Linked DNA regions of Thiocapsa rosea. The protein of the gene in region 1 interacts with the protein of each later gene in a pairwise test. Links are inferred from orthologs where the notes say so. Each region holds a gene or a part of one and is shown in the gene's direction. Other genes may lie near its edges.

Evidence for each region.
Region 2: the proteins of leuS (region 1) and ligA interact in binary tests that used the Escherichia coli proteins (3 or more experiments, as listed by UniProt). The link is inferred for Thiocapsa rosea from one-to-one orthologs.

What each region holds. Positions count from the first base shown.
Region 1 is NZ_RBXL01000001.1:2,119,342-2,134,863, forward strand. The notes cover bases 493-3,736. They hold leuS (leucine--tRNA ligase), read left to right. Parts: upstream 493-875; coding sequence 876-3,536; downstream 3,537-3,736. Other genes in these bases: BDD21_RS09460 (LPS-assembly lipoprotein LptE), read left to right, coding at 3,620-3,736. Also shown: BDD21_RS09450 (zinc ribbon-containing protein), read right to left, coding at 1-433; more of BDD21_RS09460, read left to right, coding at 3,737-4,120; holA (DNA polymerase III subunit delta), read left to right, coding at 4,436-5,470; BDD21_RS09470 (glutamate-5-semialdehyde dehydrogenase), read left to right, coding at 5,813-7,087; nadD (nicotinate-nucleotide adenylyltransferase), read left to right, coding at 7,146-7,775; rsfS (ribosome silencing factor), read left to right, coding at 7,930-8,286; BDD21_RS09485 (helix-turn-helix transcriptional regulator), read left to right, coding at 8,296-9,261; BDD21_RS09490 (DUF29 domain-containing protein), read right to left, coding at 9,587-10,033; BDD21_RS09495 (dihydrofolate reductase), read left to right, coding at 10,232-10,756; BDD21_RS09500 (symmetrical bis(5'-nucleosyl)-tetraphosphatase), read right to left, coding at 10,940-11,827; Co2+/Mg2+ efflux protein ApaG, read right to left, coding at 11,854-12,228; BDD21_RS27780 (hypothetical protein), read left to right, coding at 12,386-12,553; BDD21_RS09510 (Gfo/Idh/MocA family protein), read left to right, coding at 12,685-13,620; BDD21_RS09515 (Crp/Fnr family transcriptional regulator), read right to left, coding at 13,792-14,475; BDD21_RS09520 (Thivi_2564 family membrane protein), read left to right, coding at 15,038-15,226; BDD21_RS09525 (hypothetical protein), read left to right, coding at 15,272-15,490.
Region 2 is NZ_RBXL01000001.1:2,837,395-2,852,707, forward strand. Bases 120-3,154 are described here. They hold ligA (NAD-dependent DNA ligase LigA), read left to right. Parts: upstream 120-519; coding sequence 520-2,790; downstream 2,791-3,154. Other genes in these bases: BDD21_RS12575 (cell division protein ZipA), read left to right, coding at 120-544; BDD21_RS12585 (segregation and condensation protein A), read left to right, coding at 2,974-3,154. Outside these bases: more of BDD21_RS12575, read left to right, coding at 1-119; more of BDD21_RS12585, read left to right, coding at 3,155-3,246; BDD21_RS12590 (carbonic anhydrase), read left to right, coding at 3,251-4,081; BDD21_RS12595 (cytochrome c family protein), read right to left, coding at 4,269-5,579; BDD21_RS12600 (multiheme c-type cytochrome), read left to right, coding at 6,116-7,537; BDD21_RS12605 (cytochrome c3 family protein), read left to right, coding at 7,537-8,166; BDD21_RS12610 (hypothetical protein), read right to left, coding at 8,420-8,641; BDD21_RS12615 (peptidylprolyl isomerase), read right to left, coding at 8,902-9,783; BDD21_RS12620 (YciI family protein), read right to left, coding at 9,903-10,205; BDD21_RS12625 (inner membrane-spanning protein YciB), read right to left, coding at 10,207-10,881; BDD21_RS12630 (alanine/glycine:cation symporter family protein), read left to right, coding at 11,144-12,502; BDD21_RS12635 (hypothetical protein), read right to left, coding at 12,624-13,073; BDD21_RS12640 (BolA family protein), read right to left, coding at 13,253-13,570; BDD21_RS12645 (ankyrin repeat domain-containing protein), read right to left, coding at 13,694-14,263; Trk system potassium transporter TrkA, read right to left, coding at 14,395-15,313. UniProt on the Escherichia coli protein: DNA ligase that catalyzes the formation of phosphodiester linkages between 5'-phosphoryl and 3'-hydroxyl groups in double-stranded DNA using NAD as a coenzyme and as the energy source for the reaction.

The sequences.
Region 1 (15,522 bases):
AGCGGTCGCACACCAGGGTGCCGGGGCCGGTGACCTCTCCGGCCTGGTAGAGGCTCATCTGGCGCGCAACCTCGGCCCATTGGGCCAGTTGCAGGCTGGTCTGGTCGGCGACCTTGGTAAAGGCGTCCATCATGCGCTGCTCGATCAACTGCAGGTCGAAACGCCACCAATCGCGGATGTCCTGGCCGGTCTCGGCGATATAGTTGGCCGCATCCTCGATGTCGCGCTTGATGTAGTCTGAGACCTTGTCGGCCTCTTCGCGGGTCAGCTCGCCGAGCTCGACCATGTTGTCGCGCGCCTTTTCGAGGATCTCGCGGAACTTGGGTGCCGATTCTTCCCGGGTCTTTTCGATGGTCTCGTGGGTTTCGTTGAGCATCCGCTCGTAGGCATCCACCAGTTTGTCCGTCGTCGAGCCTTTGTCTTCTTCGTTCATCATCCTCTCCGGTGGGTAGAGCGCGGGGCAGCGCTTGCCGCTGCGTCAGCGCCTGACGCGTGGATTCCGAGACCGTCCATGATCATCTCCGTTGTCGTTGTCGTTGTCGTAATCGTAATCCTAATCGATGGTCGACAACGACAACGACAACGACAACGAACGGTTTCGACACATCTGCCGTGTTGCATGAGGTTAAAGTGTGCAGTATGGCCGCGATTTCGCAAGGCCCCGGTGCATCTCGAAATGCCTCTCACGGAGAAACGGAGCATACGCAGGAAAAATCTCGGAATCTCCGTGTCTCCGTGTCTCCGTGTCTCCGTGAGAGATTCTGCAACTGATCGGTGCTGAACCCCCCGATGTGTCCCAAGTCGCCGCGGATCCGTCCGCTGCGGTATCCTAACGCCCATCGCCGTCACCCCCCTTGCCGGAAGACCGAACATCCATGCAGACCGACTACGACCCGCAGGCCGTCGAGGCCGCGGCCCAGCGCTATTGGGAAGATCATCAGTCCTTCAAGGCCGTCGAGGACCGCTCGCGCGAGAAATTCTACTGCCTCTCGATGTTCCCCTATCCCTCCGGGCGGCTGCACATGGGGCATGTGCGCAACTACACCATCGGCGACGTGATCGCCCGCCATCAGCGCATGCTCGGCAAGAACGTGCTCCAGCCGATGGGGTGGGACGCCTTCGGTCTGCCGGCCGAGAACGCGGCCATCCAGAAGGGCATCCCGCCCTCGGAATGGACCAAGTCGAATATCGACTACATGCGCACCCAGCTCAAGCATCTCGGCTTCGGCTATGACTGGGACCGCGAGCTTGCGACCTGTAATCCGGACTATTACCGCTGGGAGCAATGGCTCTTCACGCGCCTGATGGAGAAGGGGCTGGTCTATCGCTCGCAGGCGACGGTCAACTGGGACCCGATCGACCGGACGGTGCTCGCCAACGAGCAAGTCATCGACGGCAAGGGGTGGCGCTCCGGCGCGCCCGTGGAGAAGCGCGAGATTCAGCAATGGTTCGTGCGCATCACCGACTATGCCCAGGAGCTGCTCGACGCGCTCGACGGCCTGGACGGCTGGCCCGAGCAGGTGCGCACCATGCAGCGCAACTGGATCGGGCGCTCCGAGGGTGTCGAGATGCGCTTCGGGATCGAGGGATCGGACGAGACGCTGGAGATCTACACGACCCGTCCGGATACCCTCATGGGCGTGACCTATGTCGCCGTCGCCGCCGAGCATCCGCTCGCGCGACGTGCCGCCGAGGATCAGCCTGCACTCGCGGCCTTTATCGATGAGTGCCGCAAGGGCGGGACCTCCGAGGCCGAGATCGAGACGATGGAGAAGAAGGGCCATCCGCTCGGCCTGAACGCACTGCATCCGGTGACCGGCGAGGCGGTGCCGATCTTTGCCGCGAATTTCGTGCTGATGGGTTACGGGACGGGTGCGGTGATGGCGGTCCCGGCGCACGACGAGCGCGATTTTCATTTTGCGCATAAATACGGCATCCCGATCCGGCCGGTGATTGTGCCCGAGGATTGGAAAGATCTCGCGCTGGAGGTGACGTCAGCTGCCGGAACACCCGCGGAAAGCTGCCCGGTCGTCGCGGTGCCCGGAGACGCGTCCCGAGTCCCCCTGGACTGGTCGCACTGGGACGAACGATTCGAGCAGAAAGGCGTCCTGATTAACTCCGGCCCTTTCTCGACATTGACCAGTAGCGATGCCTTCGAATCCATCGCGACCTGGCTGACGGAGCACGAAAAGGGCCGCAAACGCGTGAACTTCAGGCTTCGCGACTGGGGCGTCTCGCGCCAACGCTATTGGGGCTGCCCCATCCCGGTGGTCAACGGCCCAGACGGCGGTCTGCGCCCCGAGACCGACCTGCCGGTGCGCCTGCCCGAGAACGTCGTCGTCGACGGCTCCGGCTCGCCGCTGAAAAAGATGCCGTCCTTCTCGGATCTCCCCGGCGGCGAGACCCGCGAGACCGACACCTTCGATACCTTCTTCGAATCGAGCTGGTACTACGCCCGCTACTGCTCGGCCGATTGCGACACCGCCATGCTCGACGAGCGGGCACGCTACTGGCTACCGGTCGATCAGTATGTCGGCGGGATCGAGCACGCCATCCTGCATCTTCTTTACGCGCGCTTCTTCCACAAGCTGATGCGCGACGAGGGTCTGGTCGACTGCGACGAGCCCTTTGCTCGCTTGTTGACGCAAGGGATGGTGGTCGCCGAGACCTGGTACCGCGAGGACGCGGACGGGCGCAAGCAGTGGATCAATCCGGCCGAGGTGCAGACCGAGCGCGACGAGAAGGGTCGCTTGGTTCGCGCCTGGCTCGCGGCCGATGGTCTGCCGGTCACCTTCGGCGGCATCGAGAAGATGTCGAAATCCAAGAACAACGGCGTCGACCCGCAGGTCCTGACCGAGCGCTACGGCGCCGATACGGTGCGGCTCTACACCATGTTTACCTCGCCGCCCGAGCAGTCGCTCGAATGGAACGACGAGGGTGTGGAGGGTGCCTTCCGTTTCCTCAAGCGGCTCTGGTGGCTGGCGACGACCGAGGCGGAGACCATCCGCGGCGCGGGCGATCCGGCGGCGAGCGATCTGGACGAGGCCGCCGGTGATGCCAGGCGCGAGATCCACAACGTGCTCAAAAAGGCGCGCTTCGACTACGAGCGCCAGCAGTTCAATACCGTCGTCTCCGGCTGCATGACCCTGGTCAACGTGCTCTACAAGCTCGACCCGGACTCCCCCGCCCGCGGCACCATTTTGCGGGAAGGTCTGGCGATCGTGCTGCGTCTCCTCGCGCCGATCGCGCCTCACGTGACCCATCATCTGTGGCGCGAGCTGGGGTTCGGCGAGGACATCCTGGGCTCGACCTGGCCCGAGGTCGACGCCGCGGCACTCGTGCAGTCGATGATCGACTATGTGGTCCAGGTCAACGGCAAGCTGCGCGATAGCGTCAAGGTCCCTGCCGACGCCGATCGTGCGACCATCGAGTCCGCCGCGTTGGCGAGCGAGAACGCGCGCCGCTTCATCGGCGAGGCGAGCGTGCGCAAGGTCATCGTGGTTCCGAACAAGCTCGTCAACATCGTCGCCAACTGATGCCGATGCCCGCCGGACGATCCGAGATGCGCGTTCAAGCCCCGGCCGGTGGGTGGCGTGGTCGCCCGTCGCGCGCTTGCTCCATGGCGTCGGGCCGAACCGCCGTTCTCCTCATCCTGGGTCTGCTCTGTCTGGCTCAGCTCGGCTGCGGTTTTCGCTTGCGGGGTGTCGTGGAGATCCCGGCCGAGCTCAGTCCGATCTACATCCAGGCCGCCGGCAACTCGCCGGTACGCGAAGCCCTCGTCGATCAGCTTGCGGGCAGCGACGTCACCCTGGCGGAAACGGCGCGCGAGGCGAAGTTGATCCTGCGCATCCTCTCGGAGAGTCGGTATTCGCAAGTGGTTGCCGTCGACTCGGGCGGTCGCGTCCTGGCCTACGAGCTGCACTATCTGGTGAGCTACGATGCCGTCACGCCCGACGGCACTCAGAAGGTGCCGGGGCAGTCGCTCGATCTGGTGCGCAACTTCGACAACCCGGACGTGGAGGTCCTGGGTAAACAGCTCGAAGAGGCACTGATCTATCAGGATTTCGCACGCGACGCCGCGGATCGCATCCTGATGCGTCTGCGCGTGACGCTGATCTGACCGTCGGCCCAAGTTGTGCTTCTTAACGTCAGCACAACCTACAGGCTAGGACCTCTCACGGAGACACGGAGAGCACGGAGAATTCGAGATCTTTGCTTCGTGCACTCCGTGTCTCCGTGTCTCCGTGAGAGACATCTCAAGCTGGAATCAGGGCCGACCCCCGAACCCCGAACCCCGAACCCCGAACCCCGAACCCCGAACCCCGAACCCCGAACCCCGAACCCCGAACCCCGAACCCCGAACCCCGACCCCCGACCCCCGAACCCCCGAACCCCGACCCTGAACCCCGAACCCCGAACCCCGACCCCCGACCCCATGCGCCTGCGCTTCAACCAGCTCCAAGACGCCTTGTCCCGCGGTCTGGCCCCGCTGTACCTGGTCTGCGGCGACGAACCCTATCAGCTCGGCGAGGCGGCGCGTCTGATTCGCGAGGCGGCCCGCCGTCAGGGGTTCGCCGAGCGCGAGGTCCTGGATCAGGATGCTGCTTTCGATTGGCATGCCCTGGCCGCCTCCGCCGACGCCATGTCGCTCTTCTCCTCGCGCAAGCTCATCGAGCTGCGCATCGGTACGGCGAAGCTCGGCAAGGACGGAGGTGCATCGGTGCGCGCCTATTGCGATCGGCCCTGTCCGGACAACCTGCTCCTGATCATCGCGCCCGAGCTGGATCGCAAAGAGCTGCAGAGTCAGTGGGCCAAGCGAGTCGAGTCGGTTGGCGCCCTGGTGCAGGTCTGGCCCTTGAAGGGTCGGGAGCTGGTGCAGTGGCTCGGTCAGCGTCTGCAGTCGGTCGGGCTTCAGCCGGGGCCGGGTGTAGCCGAGCTGCTCGCCGAGCGTGCCGAGGGCAACCTGCTGGCGGCGGTGCAGGAGATCGAGAAGCAGCGTCTGCTGCGTGATCCGGGACCGCTCGCGCTCGAGGACCTGCTCGGGAACCTCGCCGACAGCGCTCGCTTCGACCTTTTCTCGCTGACCGACGCGGCCTTGTCGGGAGACCGCGCCCGCACCCAGCGCATACTCTCGGTCCTGCGCGCCGAAGGAACCGCCGATGTCCTGGTGCTCTGGGTCTTGGCACGGGAGCTTCGGACCCTGGCCGAGGCGGCCGGGGCGCGGGCAGGCGGTGCGCGTGGGCCGGGTGCTGAGAATGCCCGCATGCCGCCGCAACGTCTTCAGGCGATGGAACGCGCCCTTTCGCGTCTGTCGCCGACCCTGCTGCGCGCGCTGCTTCATCAGTGTTCGCTGATCGATCAGTCGATCAAAGGTCTGGCCGTCGGCGACCCTTGGCACCGCCTGGCCGTGGTCGCCGATGCCTTGGCCGCCGGTGGCTTTCGGGCGGGTCGGCCGATCCCGCAGCGCTGAGACGCGTCCGGCCCGGTCTTTCCGGTGTTCGCGCAGTGACTGCTTCTGTCTGATCGATCGCCGCTTTTCGAGTCCCTTTTCGGCCTCATTTCGCCTATACAGACCAGAGGCGGCGTCTTACACTGACCCCAAATGACTCGCCTTAAACCGCGTCCAGAGCGAAATGAGTCATTTTTGTTTTGTGTTCAGCGTCGGGGACTTCCTTGACCTTGGCGAGACGCGGTTTAAGTTTTTAATCTTTTTTTACTTTAAACCGCGCCAGCTCCAACGGTCGTCAAGTCCGCCGGGGCCGACCCCATCCAAAAACATCGCATGCCGCGCCGGGCGCGGTTTAGGTCCGAGATGAGCGAACGACAGATCACCGATATCGACGCCTACATGGCCGACCTTGGACGCCGCGCCCGTGCCGCGTCACGCGCTCTGGCGCGTGCAACGACTCGCCAAAAGAACGATGCCCTGTCGGCGATCGCCGACGCGATCGATGGCCGGCGCGCAGCCATCGTCGCCGCCAACCGGATCGACCTCGAGCAGGGTGCGGCCAAGGGTCTGGATGCCGCGCTGCTCGATCGGCTTGAGCTGACCGAGGGTCGCATCGACACCATGATCGAGGGCCTGCGCCAGATCGCCGCCCTGCCGGATCCCATCGGCGCCATCACGGATCTGGATTACCGCCCGTCCGGCATCCAGGTCGGGCGCATGCGTGTTCCGCTGGGAGTCGTAGGCATCATCTACGAATCACGACCCAACGTGACCGCGGATGCCGCCGGACTCTGTCTCAAATCGGGCAACGCAACGCTGTTGCGCGGAGGCTCCGAGGCATTCGAGTCGAATCAGGCGATCGCGGCCTGCATCGGGCAGGGTCTGGTCGAGGCCGGTCTGCCCGCCGACGGCGTGCAGGTGGTCGCCACGACCGATCGCGCGGCGGTCGGGGCCATGATCGCTATGCCCGAGTGTGTCGATGTGATCATCCCGCGCGGCGGCAAGGGTCTGATCGAGCGGATCAGCCGCGAGGCACGGGTTCCGGTCATCAAGCATCTCGACGGCATTTGTCATGTCTTCATCGACGCCGATGCGGATCTCGACAAGGCGTTCGACATCGCCATGAACGCCAAGACGCAGCGCTACGGGACCTGCAACACCATGGAGACCCTCTTGGTGGACGCGTCCGTCGCGGCGAGCATCCTGCCGCGTCTGGCGATCGCCTATCGCGAGAAGGGGGTGGAACTGCGCGGTTGTGCGCGCACCCGCGAGATCCTGCCCGAGACGATCGCCGCGACCGAGGCCGACTGGGACACCGAGTATCTGGCCCCGATCCTCGCCATCCGGGTCGTCTCCGGGCTCGATGCGGCGATGGATCACATCGCCGCGCACGGCTCGGCCCATACGGATGCGATCGTCACGGAGGACTACAGCCGTGCCCGACGTTTCCTGCGCGAGGTCGATTCGAGCTCCGTCATGGTCAATGCCTCGACGCGCTTTGCCGACGGGTTCGAGTATGGCCTGGGTGCCGAGATCGGGATCAGCACGGACAAGTTTCATGCGCGCGGCCCGGTCGGGCTGGAGGGTCTGACCTCGGTGAAGTTCGTGGTGCTGGGCGACGGCGAGGTCCGTACCTGATGGCCGAGGGGCTGCGAGAGTTCGCGGATCGGTCCACCGCTCGCGCGTCGACGCCTTGATGATCGGCATCCTCGGCGGCACCTTCGACCCCATCCATTTCGGACATCTGCGCCCGGCACTCGATTGTCTCCAAGCGCTTGGTCTGGACGAGGTCCGGTTCGTCCCGCTCAATGTCGCGGTGCATCGTGCGCCGCCGGTCGCCTCCTCGATACTGCGCTTGGCCATGTTGGAGGCCGCGATCGCCGGACAGCCGGGATTCGTCGCGGACCCCCGCGAGATCGAGCGGCCGGGCGGCTCCTACACCTACGACACCCTGATCTCGCTGCGTGCCGAGCTGGGCCGAGACCGCCCCCTGTGTCTGCTCATCGGCGCCGACGCCTTCGCAGGCTTCCCGGGTTGGCATCGCCCGGCCGATATCCTGGACTTGGCGCATCTCGTGGTGATGCGGCGACCGGGTGCGTCCGTCGCGCCGGATCCCGCCCTGCAGGCATTCTGCACGGGGCGTATCCGAGACCGGGCCGACGACTTGGCAGAGATGCCGGCCGGCCGCATCCTCTTTCAGGACGTGACCCAGATCGATGTCTCGGCAACCCGTGTGCGCGCGCTGATCCGACAGGGTCTGAGCCCGCGCTGGCTGTTGCCCGATACGGTGATCGCGATCATCGCGGCGGAAGGTTTGTATCGGTAGGCCGGAGGCCCGCCGACCCGAAGGGCAACGTTTGCACCGTCGCCCGTCGGATCAGACCAAGGAGGGTGTGGTCGTCGCCGCGGATCGCGGTGCGACGCAAACCCCCGTGCGACCGCTCGCGTCGCGCCCCTAATTCAACAGCAGAGGAGATCGCATGCAGCTTGAGACACTTCGGGAACTGGTGGTCGAGACCTTGAACGACATGAAGGCCCGCGACATCGAGGTGATGGACGTGCGGGGCAAGACCGCCATCACGGACTATATGATCGTCGCGTCCGGCACCTCGGACCGGCATGTGAAGGCCATCGCCGAGACCGTCGCCTATAAGTCCAAAGAGGCGGGCGAGACCCCGCTGGGTCTGGAAGGCGTCACCGAGGGCGAGTGGGCCTTGGTGGACCTCAACGGGGTCGTGGTGCATGTCATGCTCCCCAAGGTGCGTGACTTCTACAATCTCGAAAAGCTCTGGGCCGCACCGGCCGCCGTTGCGAAGGTCGCCGCCGTGCCGCTCTAGGCCGACCCGGTGGACCGCTTCGACCGGATCTTCGAGCTCAACCGCATCCTTCAGGCGGCTCGACATCCGGTCTCGCGGCAGCGCTTGCAGGACGCACTCGAGTGCTCGCGCGCGACCGTTACGCGGCTCATCGAGGACATGCGTCTGCACCTGAATGCGCCGATCGTCTACGACCGGGATCTCAACGGCTACACGTACGATCTGGCCGACGGGGCGATGTACGAGCTGCCCGGTCTTTGGTTCAACGCCTCCGAGCTGCATGCCCTGCTGACGGTGCAGCAGCTCTTGACGAGCGTCGAGCCGGGTCTGCTCGATCCGCATCTCAAGCCGCTGCAGAAACGCATCGGTGATCTCCTCGAGCTGCAACGCCCCGGTTTCGACGGGCTTTCGGCGCGGGTGCGGATCATGCAGGTGGGCGCGCGGCGCAGCGGCCGCCACTTTCAGACGGTCGCCGGCGCCTTGGCTCAACATCAGCGGCTGCGGATCCGCTATTTCAATCGCGGCGACGATCGGCACAGCGACCGCGAGGTGTCGCCCCAGCGTCTCACCTACTACCGCGACAACTGGTATCTCGACGCCTGGTGTCATCTGCGCGAGGGCCTGCGGACCTTTGCACTGGATGCGATCGAGGCGGCGCGCCAGCTGTCCACGACGGCCTTGCCGGTGGCGGACGAGGAGCTCGATCGACACTTCGCCGTCTCCTACGGGATCTTCGCCGGCACACCGCAGCAAACGGCCGTGCTGCGATTCAGCCCCGAGCGCGCCCGCTGGGTCGCCAAGGAACAATGGCATCGGGATCAGACGGGGCAATTCCTCGAGGACGGGCGCTACGAGCTGCGCATCCCCTACAGCAATGCGCTCGAGCTGACGATGGATGTGCTCAGGTACGGGCCGGATGTCGAGGTCGTCGAGCCGGCGATCCTGCGCGATCTGGTTCGGGATCGTCTCGCTGCGGCGCTCGCACAGTACGGCTAAACCGCGTCCGGAGCGAAATGCATCGTTTTTGGATTGGCCTGCCTCGGCTAGATCCTTGGGCGTCGGAGGTGACGCGGTTTAGGATGATTTACAGAAAAAGGAACCATCGTCGTGATTCGGCAACGGAAGTCGCCCCTAAACCGTGCGCAGAGCGAGATGCTCACTTTCGAGTGGGCTCGACGTTTGGTGCATGCATGGCCCTTAGCGGGGGCTCGGTTTAAAATAATATATTTTTTAATATCTTAAACCGGGTCGGCTCCGGCGGTCGTCAAAACTGCCGGGGTCGATCCCATCCGAGAACATCGCATACCGCGCAGGGCACGGTTTAGATGGCTTTTGGCTCGTCGCCCGGAACATCTTCGTTCAGGATCTGCTCGACGGTGAAGGGGCAGACCGGCGGGAAGGTCTCCTCGGCGAGGCCGGTCTCGCGGGCCGCTTCGAGGATGGCATCGCCATAGGCGTCCACGACGGCTTGCTCCAGCTTCGCCTTGAGACTGGGGTTCTGTGCGAGGTGCCGATGAAGACGTCGGCGCTGCTCTTTGATCGTCAGTGTCCAACTTCGACTGCGCCGATTGGGCTGGAATTGCCACTTGAGCAGATGTGTAAATAGCCGCGCGAGTCGGTTTTCAAGCTCCCGCAACTCGCTCTTGCCCATGCTCTCGATCTCCTCCGCGATATGCTCGATGTCGGCCTGGTCGATCCGTCCGCTGCGCAGGAGTGCGGCTTGGGTGTTGGCCCAGGCGTAAAAATCCGCGTCGTAGGTGCTCTCCATCTGAGTCCTCGGGGAATGGCTGCGGCGGTGCAGGTATGATGAGGTGATGTCCGGGAAAGGAACAAGCGGCGTGTGGGTGCGAATGTGTTCGCATGCATCGCCCTTCAGGCTTTCCTTCGTGCGCTTCGTGACTCCGTGAGAGATTCCGGAAACCGCTCGGTGCTTAGGGACGCAAAGTCAAACAAGGTGAGATCTGCCATGACATCGACCGAACGCCAAGCCCCGCCCCTCTGTCTGGTCGCCGCCATCGCGGACAACGGTGTGATCGGTCGAGAGAATCGACTGCCTTGGCATCTGCCGGCCGATTTGGGTCACTTCAAACAGCTCACGCTCGACAAGACGATCGTCATGGGGCGGCGGACCTGGGAGTCCTTGCCCGGCCTGTTGCCGCGTCGACGCCACATCGTGCTGTCGCGTGATCCGGCATTTCGCCCGGACGGCTGTCTCGTCGTGGATTCATTGGATGCCGCGATCGATGCGGCCGGGCCGGTCCCCGAGCTCTTGATTGTCGGCGGGGCAGCACTTTACGCCGAGACGCTTCCGCGCGCAGACGTTCTCTATTTGACCCAGGTGCGTGCCGTTATCGAGGGCGATGCCTGGTTTCCGCGCTGGGATCCGGCGGATTGGGTCGAGGTGAGCCGGGTCGAGCGTCCGTCCGACGAGCGCAATGCGTATGCGATGACCTTCTCGGAGCTCTGCCGCGTGTCCGGGGCTTGCCCATAAACCGGGCCGCGACGCTGATCGCGGCAGTAGTGCAAACAAGCGCGGTAGGGTGGACGAGCGAGAGCGAAGTCCACCGAACCCTGCGCCGGCGCCGGTGGGCTGCGCTGCGCTTGTCCATTACCCTACAGCGCTTGTTCATACGGGTCTCGTCCAGACGGCGGGCAGATGAACAAGGCCCGGGCTTCAGTCGGATCCGGGCCGCAGATAGCCCGCGCAGTCGATCTGGATCGGTGTGATCGACCTCTTTCCGTCGCCGTCGCCGTCGCCGTCGCCGTCGCCGTCGCCGTCGCCGTCGCCGTCGATCCGGATCGCGGTCAGCGCGCCGCCCCAAAGGCAGCCGCTGTCGAGTCCCCAGACGTTGTGCTCGGCGAGATAGCCGATGGTGGACCAGTGGCCGAAGATAATCCGATCATTGCGGGTGCGCCGGTCCTGCATCCGAAACCAGGGCAGGCGTCCGGCCGATTGACTCCCGATCTCGCCCTTCTCGCCCAGGGCAAGGGCGCCGTCAGACGCGCAGAACCGCAGTCGCGTCAGGCAGTTGGTGATGAACCGCAGACGGTCCATGCCGGTCAGATCGGGTGACCAGCGCTTGGGTTTGTTGCCGTACATGGCCATCAGGTAAGCGCGATAGTCCGGCCCGCGAAGGGCCGACTCGAGTTCGTTTGCGCGGGCTTGAGTGTCTTGAAGGCTCCATTGCGGCGGAACACCGGCATGGATCATCGCGAAACCGATGTCAGAATCATGATGCAGCAACGGGCGATGGCGCAACCAGTGCAGGAGTGCGTCGCGGTCCGGCGCCCGCAGGACCTCGTCGAGCGTGCTCTTGCCCGCGTGCCGGGTATTGCCTTCGGCCAAGGCGAGGAGATGCAGGTCGTGGTTGCCGAGGACCGTGACGGCACAATCGCCTAGATCGTGCACGAACCGCAGTACGGCTAGCGATTCAGGCCCGCGATTGACCAGGTCGCCGACGAGCCAAAGTCGGTCCACACCCGGATCGAACCGGAGCCTGTCGAGCAGTTGCCGCAGCTCCCGATAGCATCCCTGGATGTCGCCGACGGCATAGATGGACATGGCCGTGTCGGTCCCGCTCGTCTCGCTCAGTGAATGGTCATGGCGGACGCCAACGAGAAGGCCGGAATATCGGCATCGAAGCGGGTCCCATCGTCGCTGATCATGCCGTAACTGCCGTGCATGCTGCCGATCGGGGTAGCGATGATGGTGCCGCTCGTATACTCGAAACGTTCACCCGGTTTCAGGTGCGGCTGCTCCCCGACAACACCCTCTCCCCTGACCTCCTGAGCCTTACCGTCAGCGTCCGTGATGATCCAGTGCCGATCGAGCAGTCGCGCCGATTGGTCTCCGTGATTCTCGATCACGATCGTATAAGCGAACACATAACGTCCTTCTCCGGGGGAAGATCGTTCCGGCTGGTACTGACTATTGGCCGAAATCTTGATCGAAAACTCTTTCACCTGAACCTCCACGTCGCAGACAAGCGCATCGGATCGCGTGATAATACACACGGCCCCGTTGCGCGATCCAGGCACATCGGAGCCCCTAATCCATTTCGCTGTCCATCAAGGACAGCGAGCCACGCAGCCAGAGTCCTAATTTCAGGTCGGTCGACGCATGCGCCCCAACTCATCTCCTCCCAAGCCCGATCTCGTGGTGTTGGTGATCGCCTTTGCGTTGATCGGAATGGTGGCGACGGTGGCGTATCAAATCGGCCTGTACGCGAGTGTCGAGCGTGCACCGATCGCCAAGCAGGCGGTCGCACCGAAGGATTTCGGCGGCTGAGGCTGAAGGCGTCGCCACCCGGGAGGGCAACGTGACATCAACCGATTCTCGGGACGCCATGCCGTGCGACGCACGCCGACCGCCCGTATCCGGGGATCTCCGAGGCTCAACAACGCATCCGGTCGCAGCCTATGTCCGATAAACTCCGCGTCGCCGTCATCGGTGTCGGCTATCTGGGGCGTTTCCATGCCCTGATCTACTCGCGCATGCCTGATGTCGATCTGGTGGGCGTGGTCGATGCCGACCCGGCCCGAGCTGCAACGGTCGCCGCCGAGGCCGGTTGCGCCGCCTGTGCGCGGATCGAGGATGTCCTCGGGCGGGTCGATGCGGTCAGTATCGTCGTTCCGACGACTGCGCATCTCGAGGCGGCGGCGCCTTTCCTCTCGCGGGGCATTCCCGTCCTGCTCGAAAAGCCGATCGCGGCGAGCCTGGCCGACGGGGTCGAGATCGTTCGCCTTGCGCGCGCGCACAATGCCACCCTGCAGATCGGGCATGTCGAGCGGTTCAACGCCGGCGTCATGGCCCTGGCGCAACGTATCCACGCGCCGGTCTATATCGAGGCCCAGCGGATGGGCGGATTCACGGAGCGCGCGACCGATGTCGACGTGGTCTCGGATCTCATGATCCACGACATCGACATCATCCTTTCGCTGGTCGGGGGCCGTATCGCCAACATCTCGGCCGTAGGTGCATCCGTCCTGACGGATCATGTCGACATCGCAAGTGCCCGATTGGAGTTCGACCAAGGCACCGTGGCCAACGTCGTCGCCAGCCGCGTCTCGGAGAAGACCACGCGCCGGATCCGGGTCTTCCAACCGGGCAGCTATCTCTCGCTCGACTTCATCGAGCAGACCATCGATATCGCCGCGCCCCGCAGCATCGCCGGTTCCGCACGCCCGGAGATCACGCGCGAGCGCATCAATGTCGAGCCGGTCAAACCGCTGGATCTCGAGCTTGCCGAGTTCGTGCGCTGTATCCGCGAGGGACGCCCGCCGCTGGTGGACGGTCAAACCGGGTTGAACGCGCTAGAGGTTGCTCTGGAGGTTCGTGCTCGTACTGGTCATTAAGCGACGATTCAGAAACTCGGTGAACACCTTAATGACCTACATATCGCGGTTTTTTTGAACCGGTCCTAAACCGCGTCCGGCGCGACATGCGTCGGCATCCCTTCGCCCCCGTACCCCGCAGGATCAACCGCCCGCGCGCGACCCGGATCGCTGCGGCCGACATGTCGCCTCTCAGCCCAGGAATCGGTCGTAAATCGATTCCGACTCCCCGTAACAGCCGCAGGCTGCGGCTTTCAGTCCGGCCCGATCGAGAACGCGAATGTCGCCGCGGCTGTAGTGAATGAGATTGCGCTTTTGCAGCGCCGTCGCAGCCTTGGTCACGCCGACCCTGCGCACCCCGAGTAAGACGGCCAGGAACTCATGGGTGGCGTGGAAGTGATCCGAATGCGCCCGGTCCTGAGTCATCAGCAACCAGCGGGCGAGACGCGCTTCCAGCACATGGAACCTTGTGCAGGCGACCATCTGCTCGACCTGATTCGTCAACACGAAGAGATAGCGGTTCAGCGTGATCCGGAGTGCGACGCTCTGCCCGAGCGCCTCGGGGAATCGCTCCACTGTCATACGCCAGGCGGGACCGGCACCCCGGACAACGGTGCGCAGCAGTGTCACGTCGATCCCCAAGATCAGTGGTGTTCCGATCATTCCCTCGCTGCCGACCAGTCTGACCTCCAGACCGGCGTGATCGATCGGCGGCGTCACCAGAGAGAAGAAGCAGTCCGTGGGGAAGTAGACGTGGCGGATCTGCTCGCCGGGCTCGTTGATCACCTCGTCGAGCGCAAGCTCGACCGACTCGCAGCGGGTCAGCACCTGCCGATGATCCTCGTCCGGCAGAGAGGCGAGAAGACGATTGTCCAAAAGAGCGGAATTCCTCTCGGGATGCACGGGCGTTTTCCTCATGGCAGGCATGGAACGGAAACACCCGACAAGCGGAACGCGTTGCCGGGGAAACCGATGGCGAAGGCTTATCGCGCAGTGGCAAGCCGTAACCCCGCGTGGTTGCTGAAGCCCGGCTCGGCCTGTGGACTCCTTCAGTTCCAAACGTTACGACAAAAGACACGTTCATTCAGTGCGCTGTCAAACATAGCACGTTGATTCGTGCCCTTATGTGCGATGGCGTACAGACCGGGCGGGATATGCCGTGTCATGTTGACGTTCACCGTGTGTAACCCTCGTCGGCCGCGAGGTCTTCTTCTTCATTCCGGCCGTCGGGGCACGTGGCGCAGAGCGCCATGGGGCGTGCTTGATCCCGCGGAGCGGTGTCACGAGTCCCTGAGGGTTTGAGCGGTCGGTCCAATGAGCGAAACCGACCGCGAAAAGGGGGAGCCGGACCACATCCATCGCCGGGTTTGTACGGGAGTTTGCCGAACGACAGGCTCTCGCGTCTCGAGCGCTAACCAACCAGTACAGGAGAATAAAGATGAATTTGATTAACTTGATCGTCGTTTTGGTCGTCATCGGAGTCATCCTATGGCTGATCAATAACTACATTCCGATGGATGGAACCATCAAGAAGATCCTGAATGTGGTGGTCGTGATCGTCGTGGTGCTTTGGCTGCTGTCCGCTTTCGGGCTCCTCGGCCCCATGTCCGGAATACGCATCGGGTAATCATGAGGTCCACAAGTGTTTATCCATGTCGGGAGGTGAGGTGAGATGAACGCACTCAAGATCGTCGGGGTCGCGCTGATCATCGGCGGTGGCCTGGGATTGGCCTATGGTGGCTTCAGTTATACGAAGGAGACCACGCAGGCCCAACTGGGTCCCCTGGAGTTGACGGTCCAAGACCGCGAGACGGTCAACATTCCGATCTGGGCCGGCGTGGCGTCGATCGTGGCCGGCGCGCTTCTGCTGCTCGTGCCGAAGGGCACTTGAGAATGACCGCCCGGGAGACCTGGATCCAGGTC
Region 2 (15,313 bases), 720 kb from region 1 along the record:
ATCCCCCGCCGCGCGTTCGCGCCGCCTCGATCCGGAGTCGGAGGCCGAATCCGACCCGGACGACGCCTTGTATTCGGACGACGAGCCGGATACGGACATGCCGGCGGACATGGAGCCGCTGTTGATTCAGCTCAGCGTCAGCGCGCGCCGTGAGCCCTTCGCCGGTCCGGAGTTGATGGATGCCGCCGATATCTGCGGTCTGCGTCCCGGCCGGATGGACATCTTCCACTGTCTGGACGAGTTCGACCACGACACGCGGATCTATTTCAGCATGGCCAACATGGTCAAGCCGGGGACCTTCCCCTTCGAGGGCATGGAAGAATTCTCGACTCCGGGTCTCATGCTCTTCGCCCAGCTCGACGGACGCCCTGAGGACATCACCATCCTCGAAGAGATGATTGCCACGGCCCGCAAGCTCGCCAGCGAACTCGACGGCGAGGTGCTCGACGAGACACGCCGTCCGCTCACGGTGAGGAAGGAAGAGGACCTGCGCCAAGCCGTGCTCGACAACGAGCGCCGATGGGCACGCACGGCGGAGCGTTGATCGGTGCGGATGCCGCCGCCGAGCGCGCCGCATGGCTGCGCGCGGAGATCGCCCGCCACAATGTCCGCTATTACGTTCTCGACGATCCGGAGATCCCGGACGCCGAATACGATCGTCTCTTCGCCGAGCTTCAAGCCCTCGAGGCTGCCAATCCGGATCTGATAACGCCGGATTCGCCGACCCAGCGGGTCGGCGCCGCGCCGCTCTCCGCTTTTGCTGCGGTCCGTCACCGTCTGCCCATGATCTCGCTCGCCAACGCCATGAGCGACGGCGAGCTGGCGGATTTCGATCGTCGGAATGCCGCCGCTTTGCCGGGTACCGATCCGATCCTCTACACCGCCGAGCCCAAACTCGACGGCCTTGCCATGAGCATCCGCTACGAGGCGGGTCTGTTGGTTCAGGCTGCGACCCGCGGCGACGGCTCCACCGGCGAGGATGTCACCGCGAACGTGCGTACCGTCAAGAGCGTGCCCCTGCGCCTCGTCGGCGAGGCTTGGCCTGACGTGCTCGAGGTGCGCGGCGAGGTCTATATGACCCGCGAGGGGTTCGAGCGGCTCAACCGGGACGCCGCGCAACGGGGCGAACGCGTCTTTGCCAATCCACGTAATGCGGCCGCGGGGAGCCTACGCCAGCTCGATCCCCGTATCACCGCCACGCGCCCCTTGCGCTTTTGCTGCTACGGATGGGGCGAGCTCTCGATCGACCCCGAGGAGAGCCAGATCGCGATGCTTCAACGGCTCGCCGGTTGGGGCATCCCCATTTCCAAAGAGCTGCGGCAGGTCGCGGGAGCGGACGGATGTCGCGCCTATTTCGAGGACTTGGGACGGCGCCGCGATGCGCTGCCCTACGAGATCGACGGCGTGGTTTTCAAGGTCGACCGGATCGCCGATCAGATCGGCCTGGGCGCGACCAGCCATCATCCGCGTTGGGCCATTGCACGCAAGTTTCCTGCGCAGGAGGAGCTGACGCTCGTCGAGGCGGTCGAGTTCCAGGTTGGACGTACCGGCGCCGTGACGCCTGTCGCGCGGCTGCGGCCTGTGCAGGTCGGCGGTGTTACCGTCGCCAACGCGACCTTGCACAACATGGACGAGGTCGTCCGTAAGGATGTCCGTGCCGGCGATACCGTCGTCATCCGACGCGCGGGCGACGTGATTCCGGAGGTCGTGAGCGTCCTGGTCGATCGCCGGCCGCCGGGTGCTGTGCCGGTCGAGATGCCTGCCCAGTGTCCCGTGTGCGGGTCCGATGTGCTGCGCCCGCCGGGCGAGGTGGTGGCACGCTGTACCGGCGGTCTCTATTGCCCCGCGCAGCGCAAGCAAGCGATCCGGCATTTCGCCTCGCGTCGCGCCATGGATATCGAGGGTCTCGGCGAGAGGCTGATCGAGCAGCTCGTCGATCTGGGGTTGGTTCGCGAGCCTGCCGATCTGTATCGGCTGACCGCGGAGCAGCTCGTCGGCCTCGAACGCATGGGCGAGAAGTCCGCGGCCAACCTGATCGACGCCCTGGAGCGCAGCAAGTCCACGACCTTCGCGCGCTTTATCTTCGCACTCGGCATTCCGGATGTCGGCGAGACGACCGCGCAGGCGTTGGCCGCCCGGTTCAGCGGGATGGCCGAGCTGGTGCGGACGCGAGAAGCGGATTTCGTCCGCGATCGGGGCGTGAAGGGTGTCGGTCGGGACACCGCGAACGCGCTGCATCGCTTCCTGATCGAGCATCCGCAGATCGAGGCGCAAGGCGACCTTGCACACTGGCTGGCGGGACTGAAGCTCCCCGGTCTGACCCCCGCGCGTGCGCAGGCGTTGGCGGGGCGCTTCGAGGATCTCGCTGCACTTCGCGCGGCCGAACTCGAAGAGCTCTACCTCAACAGCGCGCGGCTCGTCGAAGGAGTCGGCCCCGTGGTGGCGGCGGAGATTGCGGGCTTCTTCGCGCAAGGGCACAATCGGGAGGCGATCGAGCGGTTGCTCGAGTCCGGGATCCACTGGCCCGACGCGCCAGCTCCTGCGCAGACCTCGGAAGCGCTGCCCCTCGAGGGCAAGACGATCGTGATCACCGGCACACTCAGCCGGCCGCGCGAGGAGATCGCCGCCCGGTTGCAGGACGCCGGTGCGAAGGTGACAAACAGCGTCTCGAAGAAGACGGATTATCTGATTGCGGGCGAGGCGGCGGGCTCCAAGCTCGAGAAGGCACAATCACTCGGTGTTGCGATTCTCGACGAGGCCATGCTGAGCGCGTTGCTCGATCGCCCTTGATCCAAACGACTTGCGAGCGACGTCCGAACGATGTCTGCGCGCTTCCGGATTCTTCCGGCATCGCCCCAATGTTGCTGATACCGCGCTGAGCGCGGTTTAAGAGCGGTCGTCAGAACCGCATCGACAGCGATCGCCTGCTTCCCGCGATCGAACCGCGTCTCTCCAGACTCTACGGGTTCCCCAATGCATGATTTAAGCAAAGAGCAACAGATCCTGATCGCGATGCGCAAGACATTGTCGGCGATCATCCGAGACGTCACCCCGCCGCCAGGGATGCGTCATCCGCTGTCGGAGCCGACCATCGAGGACGTGCGTCAGTGCCTCGGGCTGATCGCCGCCCGCGAGAAGGAGCTTGCGGACGCGCAAGGCCGCGGCGGCGAGCGCCCCTACTATGTCGACGAGCCCCCGGATTCTCGGGTCGTGCCGATTGCCGGCATCAAAAAGCGCAAGGAGTGATGCCATGACACGCGTCCGCCCGGAGAACCCTGGACGCCCGGAGCGCCCGGATGCTGCCCGACGGCGGCGTCTTGTGCAGTTGACTCTGTGCCTGGTCGCGGCCGGTTTTTGCCGAGATGGCGTCGCACGCGAAGCGGCGACGACCGGGACACCCGATTGGTCCTACTCGGGGGTCGCGGGTCCGGACCAGTGGGGCGATCTCGGGGGTGAGTACGAGACCTGCGCGCGGGGCGAGCTGCAATCGCCGATCGATATCGTCGAAACCCAGCGCGTGAGCTACACGCCGTTGCTCTTCCGCTATCGATCGCAGCTCCTCGAGGCCGAGAATACCGGCCGCGGAGTCCGCCTGATCTCCCCGCCCGGCAGTGCGCTCGTGATCCGCGGACAGGCCTACGACCTCGCCGAGTTCAGCTTCCACGTCCCCGGTCTGCATGGTTTCCAGGGTGTTGCGGCGGAGGCCGAGATCCATATGCTGCATCGCGACGGGAAGGGCGGTTATGCCGTCGTCGCCGTGCCGCTGCGGGCCGGCGAGCGCGAGAATCGGATCCTCGATCGGATCCTGGAGTATCTGCCGACCCAGCCCGGAGAGCGGGTGCGGCAACGTCAGGTGGGGATCAACCCTCTCTTCCTGCTGCCGGTGGATCGCAGCTATTACAGATATACGGGCTCGTTGGTTACGCCGCCCTGCACCGAGCCGGTGCTTTGGTTCGTCTTTCGCGAACCGCTCGAGGTGAGCGCCGATCAGATTCAGCGCATTGCGCGGGCCACGGGGATGAACGCGCGTCCCATCCAGCCCTTGAACGGCCGTCCGGTCTTCTCGCTTTTCCGCTATTAAACCGCGTCCAGAGCGACATGGGTTGTTTTCATGTTGCGTTTGGCTTCGGAGATCTTCTCGATCTCGGTGAGACGCGGTTTAAAATTTAAAATTTTTCAATTCTTTAAACCGCGCCAGCTCCGACAGTCGTCGGAGCTGGCGCGGCCACGCCATGCCAACACATGACGCATACCGCACCGGGCGCGGTTTAGGGTGCGGAGATGTTCTGCTCCACGGCAGCCATCAGCACCGGATCGGTCAGCTCGCTCGGCAGCTGCGTGAACTTCTCCACCAGCGACGGCCACAAGAGGTTGTAGTACAGCTCGCCGCGCACCAAGACGACCCCTTCCGCAGGGATGTCGTAGAGGATTTCGCGGGTCTCATGGGGCTTGAGCCGGGTGTCATCGCCGAGCTGAGTTGCGGTGGGTGGCGGTGCGGGCATCCCCTGAGCGTCCGCAAGGCCGTAAAAGAAGTAGCCTTTGGGATCGTCCTTGGAGGGATGACTCTCCGAGTTTTGCCAGACCACTTCGCCTTGATCGTCATAGGCGGTGAGCTTCAGATACATGTTGCGGAAGGGCGCTCCGGTCGGTACCGAATGGGGTTGCGAGTTCTGCATGAGGACGGTCGTCTTCAGCACATCGCCGTCGATCTCGGTGCGCACGTCGAACACGACGGCCCGCTTGAGCATGCCGTGGTCGTGTCCGCCGCCCATGGAGTGATCCACCAGGCCGTTGGAGACCGGCATGTGACAGGATTGGCAGGCAACCTTGCTGCCGCTGGCGATGAACTCGTTGCCGGTCGCGCACAAGGGGACGTCCTGCGGATTGTTGCGCTGATCGTGGCAGCCCATGCAGGCATCCGAGGTCTTCATCAGGAAGGGGCTGGCCTCCATGGTCAGTGCGGGGATCTCGATCCCGTCCATCTCCACCGGCTCGCCCAAATGCGGGTTCGGCTTCTGCGAGCCCGCCGCGTCGTCGACCGCACCGCCGAACAGGTCGTCACCGGCCGCTGCCAGCTGCTGGACGCCGCGCGGGAAGGCAGCGGGACCTTGAAGCTTGTCCGACAGCTCGTAGGCTTTCAGACCTAGGCGCATCTTGCCGTCCTCGCCCTGGATGCCCTTGTAGCTCTGAAGGGTATGACAGGCGACGCAATTGACCCCTTCGCTGTAGGCGACATGGGCATCGAGCTTGGTGGTCTGGTCGCGGGCCGCGTTCGGTGCGTGACATTGCAGACAGATCGGGAAGGTGCCGGACTTCTTGTGCACCTGTCCTTCGGCCCTCGGATCTCCGACCTCCATCTCGTAGAAGGTGCCGTGGATCGGATCCTTCAACGCAGTGCTGTTGGCGTGCATGGAGCCTTTCCACTGCCGGTAGATCTCCTCGTGACAGGTCTGGCAAACCTCCGACGAGATCAGGTGGATCGGCTCGGAGGTGTCTTCGGCCGCCGCCGGAGCGGCGAGACCTCCGAGACCGAGTGCAAGGCCGAATGCGATCGAGAGTCCCGCGAGTATAGGTTGCATGGGGTGTCGCTCCTTATCTTCTTGTGATGTGGACGGTGTGACACGGACGCCTGTCCGACCGTCGTGAATTGTTCACTATTGATGCCGTCGGGAAAAGTGCCTGCAGTCAATGAAATTCGGTTCCTGTCTCGCTCCGGTCCAAACCCATAGCATTTAATTAAATTCTAATGCGTTAAACCGCGGCAGAGCGACATGCGTCATTTTCATGTTGCGTTTGGCTTCAGAGATATATTCCATCTCGGTGAGGCGCGGTTTAAATTGAATGGGTTCAGGCCGGGGCCTTCTGGATCTTTCGGTCGGGCCACACCCTGTCTATTCGAAATAGCCGCATAATGAAAAGAAAAAAAAGAGCCTTTTTGTTCGTTGCTTTAGCCCTTTTTTCTCCGTCGGTCATCCGATGGGTCAACAACAGAATATCGATAGGTTCTGAATTAGATTGCTCGGTCCGGCCGCCCTATAATCGGACGCGTCGTTCTTTCCGGCAGTCTTCAGAGGTTGTTCAGATGTGCGCTATTCCAGTCTCGATACCGATACGATTGCTTCTTCTTTGTGCTCTAACCCTGTCGATCGCGGTGCCCGCAGCGGCCGACAAGGTCAAACTCGACCCGAGCAACTGGGGCCACGAAGCCGGCAGCGCCTGCGTCAGTTGCCACACCAAGGCATCGAGCGGGCTGGCGCAGCAGTGGCAGGACAGCGCCCATGCCGCCGCGGGTGTCAACTGCATGGATTGCCATCGGGCCGAGCGTTCCGATGTGGACGCCATCGAGCATGAGGGCCAGGTCATCGCGACCATCGTTTCGCCGAAGGACTGCGGGCGCTGTCACACGAAAGAGTTCGAAGAGCAGCAAGGCTCGGTCCACGCCGAGGCGTACTCCATCATCGAGGATCGCATTCCGGCACTGGCGCAAAACGTCGGCGGCGCGGCCATGCAGGCCGCATCCTGCGATCAGTGTCACGGCTCGCGGGTGAAGGTGCGCGGTGACGGCACCTTGGATCCCGCGACCTGGCCCAACTCGGGTATCGGGCGGATCAATCCGGACGGATCCAAGGGGTCATGCTCATCCTGCCACGGCCGGCATCGCTTCTCGAAGGCCCAGGCGCGCGAGCCCGAGGCGTGCGTGCGCTGTCACTCCGGCCCGGACTCGCCGGACAAGGAGGTCTTCGAGGCGTCCAAACACGGGATGGTCTATGCCGCGCATCGCGACGAGATGAATCTTGATGCAGCCGAGTGGAATGCCGGGCGCGACTATACGGCCGCGCCGACCTGCGTGACCTGTCATATGGGTGCCGCCGGTAAGCTGCCCTCGACCCATGATGTGGGTCTGCGCAACGTCTGGAGCCTCAATACGCCGGTCTCCAAGCGCCAGTTCCTGGTCATCTTCGAAGACGGGCACAAGATGGAGCTGCCCGCGGACGAGCCTGCGCCGCGGCGCGGCACCGAGCTGACGCGTGCCGACGGCACGGTCGGGACCGTCAAGGCGGTGGCGACACCCGAGCGGCGCCGTCAAGCCATGTCCCTGGTCTGTGTCGAATGTCACGGCAAGGGCTTCACCGAGAGCTTCATGCGTCAGTTCGACGCGGTTGTCGAGCTTTACAACACGAAATTCGGCGAACCGGCACGGGCGATCATGGCCGGCCTCTACGAGCGCGGTCTCCTCACTCCGACCGCGTTCGACGAGCCGATCGAGTTCACTTACTGGGAGCTGTGGCACGACGAAGGCGCACGCGCCCGACACGGCGCCTCCATGATGAGTCCGAACCACGCCTGGTGGGAGGGCATGTATCTGGTCGGCCGCAATTTCTATGCACGCTTCCTCCCGGAGGCGCGGGCGGTGGCAGGCGAGCACGCAGACGAGCTGGTGGACGCCGTGCTGCGCGCAAACGGGCAGCACGAGTGGCTGGATCAGCCCGATCAGGCGAGCGCCATCCTCGGCTTCGCACCCCGGGAGGCCGAGTAATGGGCAAGCTGCGCGCACCTGTGTTCATCACCCGCCATGTGCTGATCGCGCTCGTGGTCGGCGGTGTCGGCGGGGTGCTCTTCATGACCTTCCTGCTTGAGTTCGATCACTACACCAGCACCAACGCCTTCTGCACGACCTGCCATTCGATGACCTATGCCGAAGAGAGCTATCGGCAAACCGTCCATTACGACTCGGCATCCGGGGTGCGCGCATCCTGCGGTGACTGCCACGTCTCAGAAGGCGTCTTCGCGGCGACCTGGGACCATGCGGTGGGATCGAAGGACCTCTTCAAGCAGCTCTTCGGACCGGACTACGACGACCCGGTGATCAATGCCCTACACCTGCCCGAGGCCGCCTTCGCCGCGCGCAGATGGTTTCAAGCCCGCGACTCGGCGACCTGCAAGCGCTGTCATACGCAGGATGCGATCCAGGGCAAGCGTGCGGATACGGCGGCGATCCATCGCGAGGAGACGGACGGCAAGTCCTGTATCGACTGCCACTACAACCTGGTGCATCGCAAGGTGCCCGACGAGAGCACCTTCAAACGCGACGCATGGAACCGGATGGTCGAAGAGGAGTTCGGGCTGGAGCCGGGAACGGCCGAGCAGCTGATGAGTGCGCACTGAGTCCGCGAGAAGTCTCGAGCAAACACTCGCAGAATTTGTCGTAATCGTTGTCGTTGTCGCAATCGTAATCGGATTCCGGACGAACACGACAACGACAACGACTGGAGCCTTCAACCACGTTTCCTGGTTGCCCCTCTGCCGGTAGATCCTTTTCCGGAAATCACCTTAAACCGCGTCCCCGCGAAGGGCCGTGGATGCACCAAACGTCGAGCTCACTCGAAAATGAGCATTTCGCTCAGGACGCGGTTTAGGTTCAGTGCTCGCAGTTGTCGAAATAGTGTCGTGACCAGGGTGAGACCGCGAGCGCGAAGGCGAAGCCCAACGTCACGGCACCGCCGAGAACCGCGAGCAGGGCGAGATGGGCGGTCGGCACGGGTAGAGCGGCGCTCTGCGCGAGTCCGAGCAGCAGGATGCCGGACAGGAGCAGTCCGGCGGACAAGACAACGGTCGAGCGCAACGTGGTGCAGGAGATCATAGGATCTCTCCGTCATTCATTACATAAGCAAATTCTAATACAAAAGCGCAGGAACGCAATGCCGTGGGTGACAGCGAACCGTGATTCCGGTCGCATCCGCGTCATTTTCCGTGTCGTTGCAGTGAAATAGTCGAGTATGCGCCGACGTTCGAGCCGGCGGAGGGATAACCGTGATGGCTGTAGGGGCGAATGCGCTCGCCCCTACAGGTCGTGCTGCCACGCGCAGTCGGGATGCTTGTGGCCGAAAAGCGCCTGAGGCGTTACTCGGCGGCCCCTTCAGCCGCGCTCTCGTCGGTCGGCTTGAGCTTCACGACTTCTTCGTTGAGTTCCACCATGGCGCCGTCACGCATCTCGGCCAGCTTTGCCGAGAGTTGTTGGCGCTTGAGCAGGGCCGTGAGCTGCTGCTTGGCATCCTCGAAGCTCGGGGGCTCGGCCTTGCGGGAGTCCTGCAGCTCGATCACGTGCCATCCGAACTGGGTCTGCACGGGTGTTTTTGTGTAGGTACCGACCTCCATCGCAGCGACCGCCTCGGAGAAGGGCGCCACCATCTGATTGGCGTCGAACCACTCGAGCTCGCCGCCGTTCTTGCCGGTCGGGCCAAGCGAGTGCTCGCGTGCGAGATCGCCGAAATCGGCACCGCCTTCGAGTTCCTCGATCATCTTCTTCGCCTCTTCCTCGTCCTTGACGAGGATGTGGCGCGCCTTGTACTCGGTCTGGCTGGCGCTGGCCTTGATCTCGTCGTAGGCCTTCTTCAGCTCGTCTTCGGTCGGCTCGATCTCCTCGGCCATCGAGGCCAGAGCCGCGTTGGAGAGGATCTTCATGCGTTGCAGCTCGATGGCGACACCGACGTCCGGGTCTTTCTCGAGATTGCGCCGCGCGGCCTCCTGCGAGGCAACCACAAGACTCATGAAGTCGTTGAAGGCTTGCTCTTGGAGTTCGGGCGAATTCTGGCCTTGACTTTGCTGCAGGCGCTCCAGGAAGAAGAGACGGAACAGTTCGAGCCCGTAGGGTGTGCCGTTGACCGTTGCAATCAGGACGTCGTCGCCCTGCGGTTGGACCTCGGCGTCCTTGGCGTCCTGCGCCACGGCGACACCTGCGGCCAACAGGGCACACAGGAGGAGGGGAATGCGAGTCGTCTTCATGATGATGATTTCCGTATGTTGGGATTCATTGGCATCCAAGGATGCCGGCAATTGCAATGGGGAGAGACGGCGGATGAGGGGAATCGTCCGCCCCGGCGAGCGGCGTCCGGGTTCGGGCTTCAGGTCGGAAACACCCGCTTGAAGGGCTTGACCCGAACCTCTCGGTAGACGCCGGCAGCCTTGTACGGATCCGCGGCCGCCCATTGCTCGGCCGCGGCCAGATCGGGGAATTCGGCGACGATGAGGGATCCGGAGAAACCGGCCTCACCCGGATCCGGGCTGTCGATCGCCGGATGTGGTCCGGCGATGACCAGGCGACCCTCGTCCTGCAGGGCTTGCAGGCGCGCCAGATGGTCCGGCCGCGCGCTCAGGCGTGCCGCGAGACTCTTGTCGTGATCCACGGCGATGATGGCGTACAGCACGTCAGTCGGTCTCCAGTGTCCGGGGTTCGTCCGTCATGTGGCGGGACAGGTAGAAGGCCTGCGCAATGACGAACACGAGCGTCATCCCCATCATACCGAAGAGCTTGAAGTTCACCCAGATGTCCTCGCGCGCATGGGTATCGTTGCAGAGCGAGAGCAGCTCGCCGCTGAAGCGCTCGGTGCAGGCCGAAAGGTCGATATCCTGCAGACCCGAGGCGAGGATCAGGGCTTGTTGGGCACCGAAGAACCCGCTGCCGATATAGACGACGAAGAGATTCACGAGGCCGGTGACGATGAAGAAACCGATCCACATCATGTTCAGGCGTGTCCAAACCGCGGAGGGGAGCTCGACGGCCTTTCCCATCATCCGCTCGATGAGTGTTCGCTTTCCGATGAACTGGCTGCCGAGAAAGGCTGCGCCGAACAGCCAATTGACGATCGTCGGTTTCCACATGACGAAGATCGGGTCGCGCAGGGCGATCGTCAGCCCGCCGAACAGCACCAGCAACCCGAGCGTGACCAGCGGCATGGTCTCCACATGCCGCCGCCGCATCCACGACCAGCCGACCAGGATGGCCGAGGCGAGGATGGCGACGCCGGTCGCGACGTAGATGCCTTCGAGTTTATAGGCGGCGAAGAACAGGAGAATCGGAAAGAAGTCGACAAAGAGTTTCATGAGGCCGGGGTCGCCGATATGGCATGCGTGGTGAGTCGGGATGATGTGTTCGGGCGGGAACCGCGCGGTTCGACAGCGTGAAGCGGCGGCGGTTTCAAGCCTGTCGCCGGGGGCGACGGTCGCCGAGACGGAGGCGCTGCTCGATCCCGCAGTCGTGCGCGATAGGATACGGGGATCGGGCGGGCAGGGCAAAGGCGTTCGACCGGGTTGACGTGTATAGTTGCGTCCGGTTTTTGTTCTCACTTCAAGGGGGATGCGTCACGTGGAGACGATCGAGAGTTGGGTCGGCACGATCAACGGGCTCGTCTGGGGCCCTCCCATGCTGGTTCTCATCCTGGGAACCGGTCTCTTCCTGATGATCGGCTTGCGCTTGATGCCGCTGCTGAAGCTCGGGTTCGGCTTCCGCATGCTGTGGGCCGGACGGCATGCACAGGGACAGGGCAACATCACGCCGTTCAATGCCTTGATGACGTCGCTCGCGGCGACCATCGGAACGGGCAACATCGCCGGCGTTGCCACGGCCATCGCCATCGGCGGTCCCGGCGCCTTGTTCTGGATGTGGTGCACCGCACTCGTCGGCATGGCCACCAAATATGCCGAGGGCGTGCTCGCGGTGAAGTACCGTGAGGTGGACGAAAAGGGCAACTATGTCGGCGGCCCCATGTACTACATCAAGAACGGTCTGGGCCGTCGCTGGCTCTGGCTCGGCACCGCCTTCGCGATCTTCGGTGGGCTCGCCGGGTTCGGGATCGGCAACATGGTCCAGGCCAATTCCGTGTCCCACGCCCTCAGCGGCAAGTTCGCGATTCCGGAGCTCTGGTCGGGCATCGCGATGGCCGTGATGGTCGGGTTGGTCCTGATCGGTGGAATTCGCTGGATCGCCCAAGTCGCCGGGAAGCTGGTGCCCTTCATGGCGATCGCCTATGTCGTCGGCGGTTTGGTGGTTCTGGCCTTCAACATCGAGAAGATTCCCGAGGCCATCTACCAGATCGTGCTGCATGCCTTTTCGCCGACGGCGGCCGCGGGTGGATTCGCCGGTGCGACCCTGATGCTGGGCATCCAGATGGGCGTGGCCCGGGGTATCTTCTCCAACGAGGCAGGGCTCGGCAGCGCGCCGATTGCACATGCGGCGGCACAGAGCAACGATCCGATCCAGCAAGGCACGGTCGCCATGCTCGGCACCTTCATCGACACCATCATCATCTGCACCATCACGGGGCTCGTGATTATGGTGACGGGCGAGTGGATGAGCGGCGAGACCGGGGCGGGCTTGTCCGCCGCAGCCTTCAGCGCCGGCCTGCCGTCGGTCGGCGGGTATATCGTCACCTTCGGGCTGGCGCTCTTTGCCTTCACCACCATCCTGGGCTGGAGCGTCTACGGCGAGCGCTGCATGGAATACCTGTTCGGCATCCATGCCATCGTTCCCTTTCGGTTGGTCTGGGTCGCGGTCATTCCGGTCGGGGCAACGCTTGAACTCGACTTCATCTGGCTGGTCGCCGACACACTCAACGCTCTGATGGCGATCCCCAATCTAGTCGCACTGCTCCTGCTCAGTCCGGTGGTCTTTCGGATGACGCACGACTATTTCGCGGATCCGATCAATCGGCGCGTTGTGACCTGAGTACCGGCGAAGGGCGCCGTTTCGGGTGGGCGGCCGACCTTGAATGGTCGGCCGCGTCCGAGTCACCACGGCGACCATCCAGGCACCGCGGCCGCTTGCCCGGAGTATACCGAGCGCAGGTTCAGCAGCCGTCATCTGACGTCACGGCTACGCCTGTCTTCGAGTCACGCGCTGTCTTGCCCGTTTCATCCGTCTTGATCGTGCCGATGAACATCATGTTCTCGACGCGACCGAATTGTTCGTCCATCGCCCGCTGGACGTCGATGTCGCGCAGCCCCTCGTAAATATAGATCTTGCCTTCGGCCTCGGCGGCACGCTCGCTGGTGCTCGGCTCGAACAGGCGACGCAGCTCGATGTCCGAAACGTCCGCAGCCGCTGCGGCGACACTCGCGCACGAGAAGGCGACGAGCAATGGGCGGGTCAACGCGCGAGCGTTGAAGAGGTTCGATGTCTTCATGTCGATCGACTCACATTCAGTCCTCAGGCCACTTCGCGGCAGGACCCTGCGAGAGCGTGCCTGATCCAATGCGGACCCGGGCGACATGCTTTTATTTTCGTTGTGCTGCCGCACGGGTGCTCGCCCCGAAGCCGGCAATCAGCAACAGCCTTGCTGACGCTGCGAACCCGAACCGACCTCAACTCATCCGGCTTGCCTTAAGCATGGCACAGGAGTTCACACTGCGTGCGCCAATAATATACTTTTTTTATCTGGTAATGGGGTTTTCAGGGGCCGGGCGCCTGATTCTGCGGTCAACCGGCTTTCGAGCCTCCCTGGCAGGGCGGTGACTCGGGTGCAACGCCGCCTTTGGCGAACCATTCGTCCGGGGTCCAAGTATGAAGGGCGATGGCATGGAGTCCGCCTTCGAGTTCGCCGCTGAGGGCGCGATTAAGGAGACGATGCCGGGCGACCAGGGTCTTGTCGGCAAAGGTCTCGCTGACCACCAGGATCTTGAAGTGGGATTCGGCACCGGCAGGGACCGAGTGCATGTGACTTTCGTCGACCACCTCGAGATGCATGGGGTCGAAGGTGTGTTTCAACGTGTCTTCGATACGGGCTTTTCTGTTCATCGGGGTGTTTCGGCTCGGCTTGCCCATCCGGGCATGTCTTTCGGAACTATGGGCCAACCCTTGTCTGCGCAAGCGCCGTGTCCGCTGCGATCAGCGATCACCGCAGGCGATGCAGGACGCGGCCTAGCGGCTCCGTTCGGCGAGCTGCTCCGCGACGGCCTCATATCCGGCCTCGCGGGCGTGGTCCTCGGCGGTGTTGCCCCCGAAGTCCTTCAGGGTCCGATCGGCACCCCGGCGCAGCAGAACCTCGACGGTCTCGGCGTGGCCTTTGCCGGCGGTCCAGAGCAAGGCCGTCCAGCCTTCGGTCTGCTCTTGGTGATCGATCATGGCGCCTTTGCTCAAGAGTCGATCCACGATCGTCGCGTGATTGTTCGAGGCCGCGAGCATCATGGCCGTATAACCGCCCTTGTCTTGGGCGTCGATGTCGGCACCGGCCTCGAGGAGGCGCTCCACGACATCGGCGTGCCCGTAGAGTGCGGCCTTCATGAGCGGCGTCCAGTCGCAGCTGTCGCGCACGTCGACCTTCGTCGACGGCTTCAAGAGTGCGTTCAGGGCGGAGAGGTCGCCTTGCTCGGCCACATCGAGGAGTGCTGTGCCCGTTGCGTCCGGCGTCGAGTCCGATCGGTGAATGACGGCGAAGGCGACGAGGATCGCGATCGCGACGAGGGCGAGGATACGGAGGAGGATATTCATGGCCGCCCATTCTCCGGACCCGGAACCGGTCGGCCAATGCGAATCGGCAACCCGAGAGACAGACTCGGGGATCGCGCCGGTCGGCGCGGTTGAATCGCACGGATGCGCGAGATGCGACGCAGTTAGGCGCCTTACAGGAAGGTGACCCCGACCTGGAACAGCCGCTCGACCTCCGGGATCCGCGCCTTGTCCTGAAGGAAGAGGATGACGTGGTCTTCCGCGGCGATGACGGTGTCGTGGTGCGCCATCAGCACCTCGTCGCCACGGACGATGGCGCCGATACTGGTACCCCGCGGGAGCCGGATGTTCTCGATGCTGCGCCCGATCACCTTGCTGGAGGACTCGTCGCCGTGGGCGATGGCCTCGATCGCCTCCGCCGCACCGCGCCGCAGAGAATGCACGACGACCACGTCGCCGCGCCGGATATGCTTGAGCAGGCTTCCGATGGTTGCCTGCTGCGGCGAGATGGCGATGTCGATGGCCCCGGATTGCACCAGTTCCACATAGGACGGCCGGTTGATCAAGGCCATGACCTTGCGGGCACCCAGCCGCTTTGCGAGCATCGCCGAGAGGATATTCGCCTCGTCGTCGTCGGTGACGGCGCAGAAGACATCGGTGTTCTCGATATTCTCTTCCAGGAGCAGATCGCGATCCGCCGCGTCGCCGTGCAGCACGATCGTCTTCTCGAGATTCTCCGCGATGCGCTTGCAGCGTTTCAGATCCCGCTCGATGATCTTCACCCGGTAGTTGAGCTCCAGCGCCTCGGCGAGCCGGGTGCCGATATTGCCGCCGCCGGCGATGATCAGGCGCTTGTAGGGGCGATCCAAACGCCGCAGCTCGCTCATGACCGAACGGATGTGCTTGGGGGCGGCGACGAAGAAGATCTCGTCGTCGGCCTCGATGACGGTATCGCCTTGGGGCTCGATGGCGCGATCCTGTCGGTAGATGGCCGCGACCCTGGCCTCGACCCTTGGCATGTGCTCGTGGAGTGTGCGCAGCTCGTGCCCGACCAAAGGCCCGCCGTAATAGGCCCTGACCGCGACCAGACGG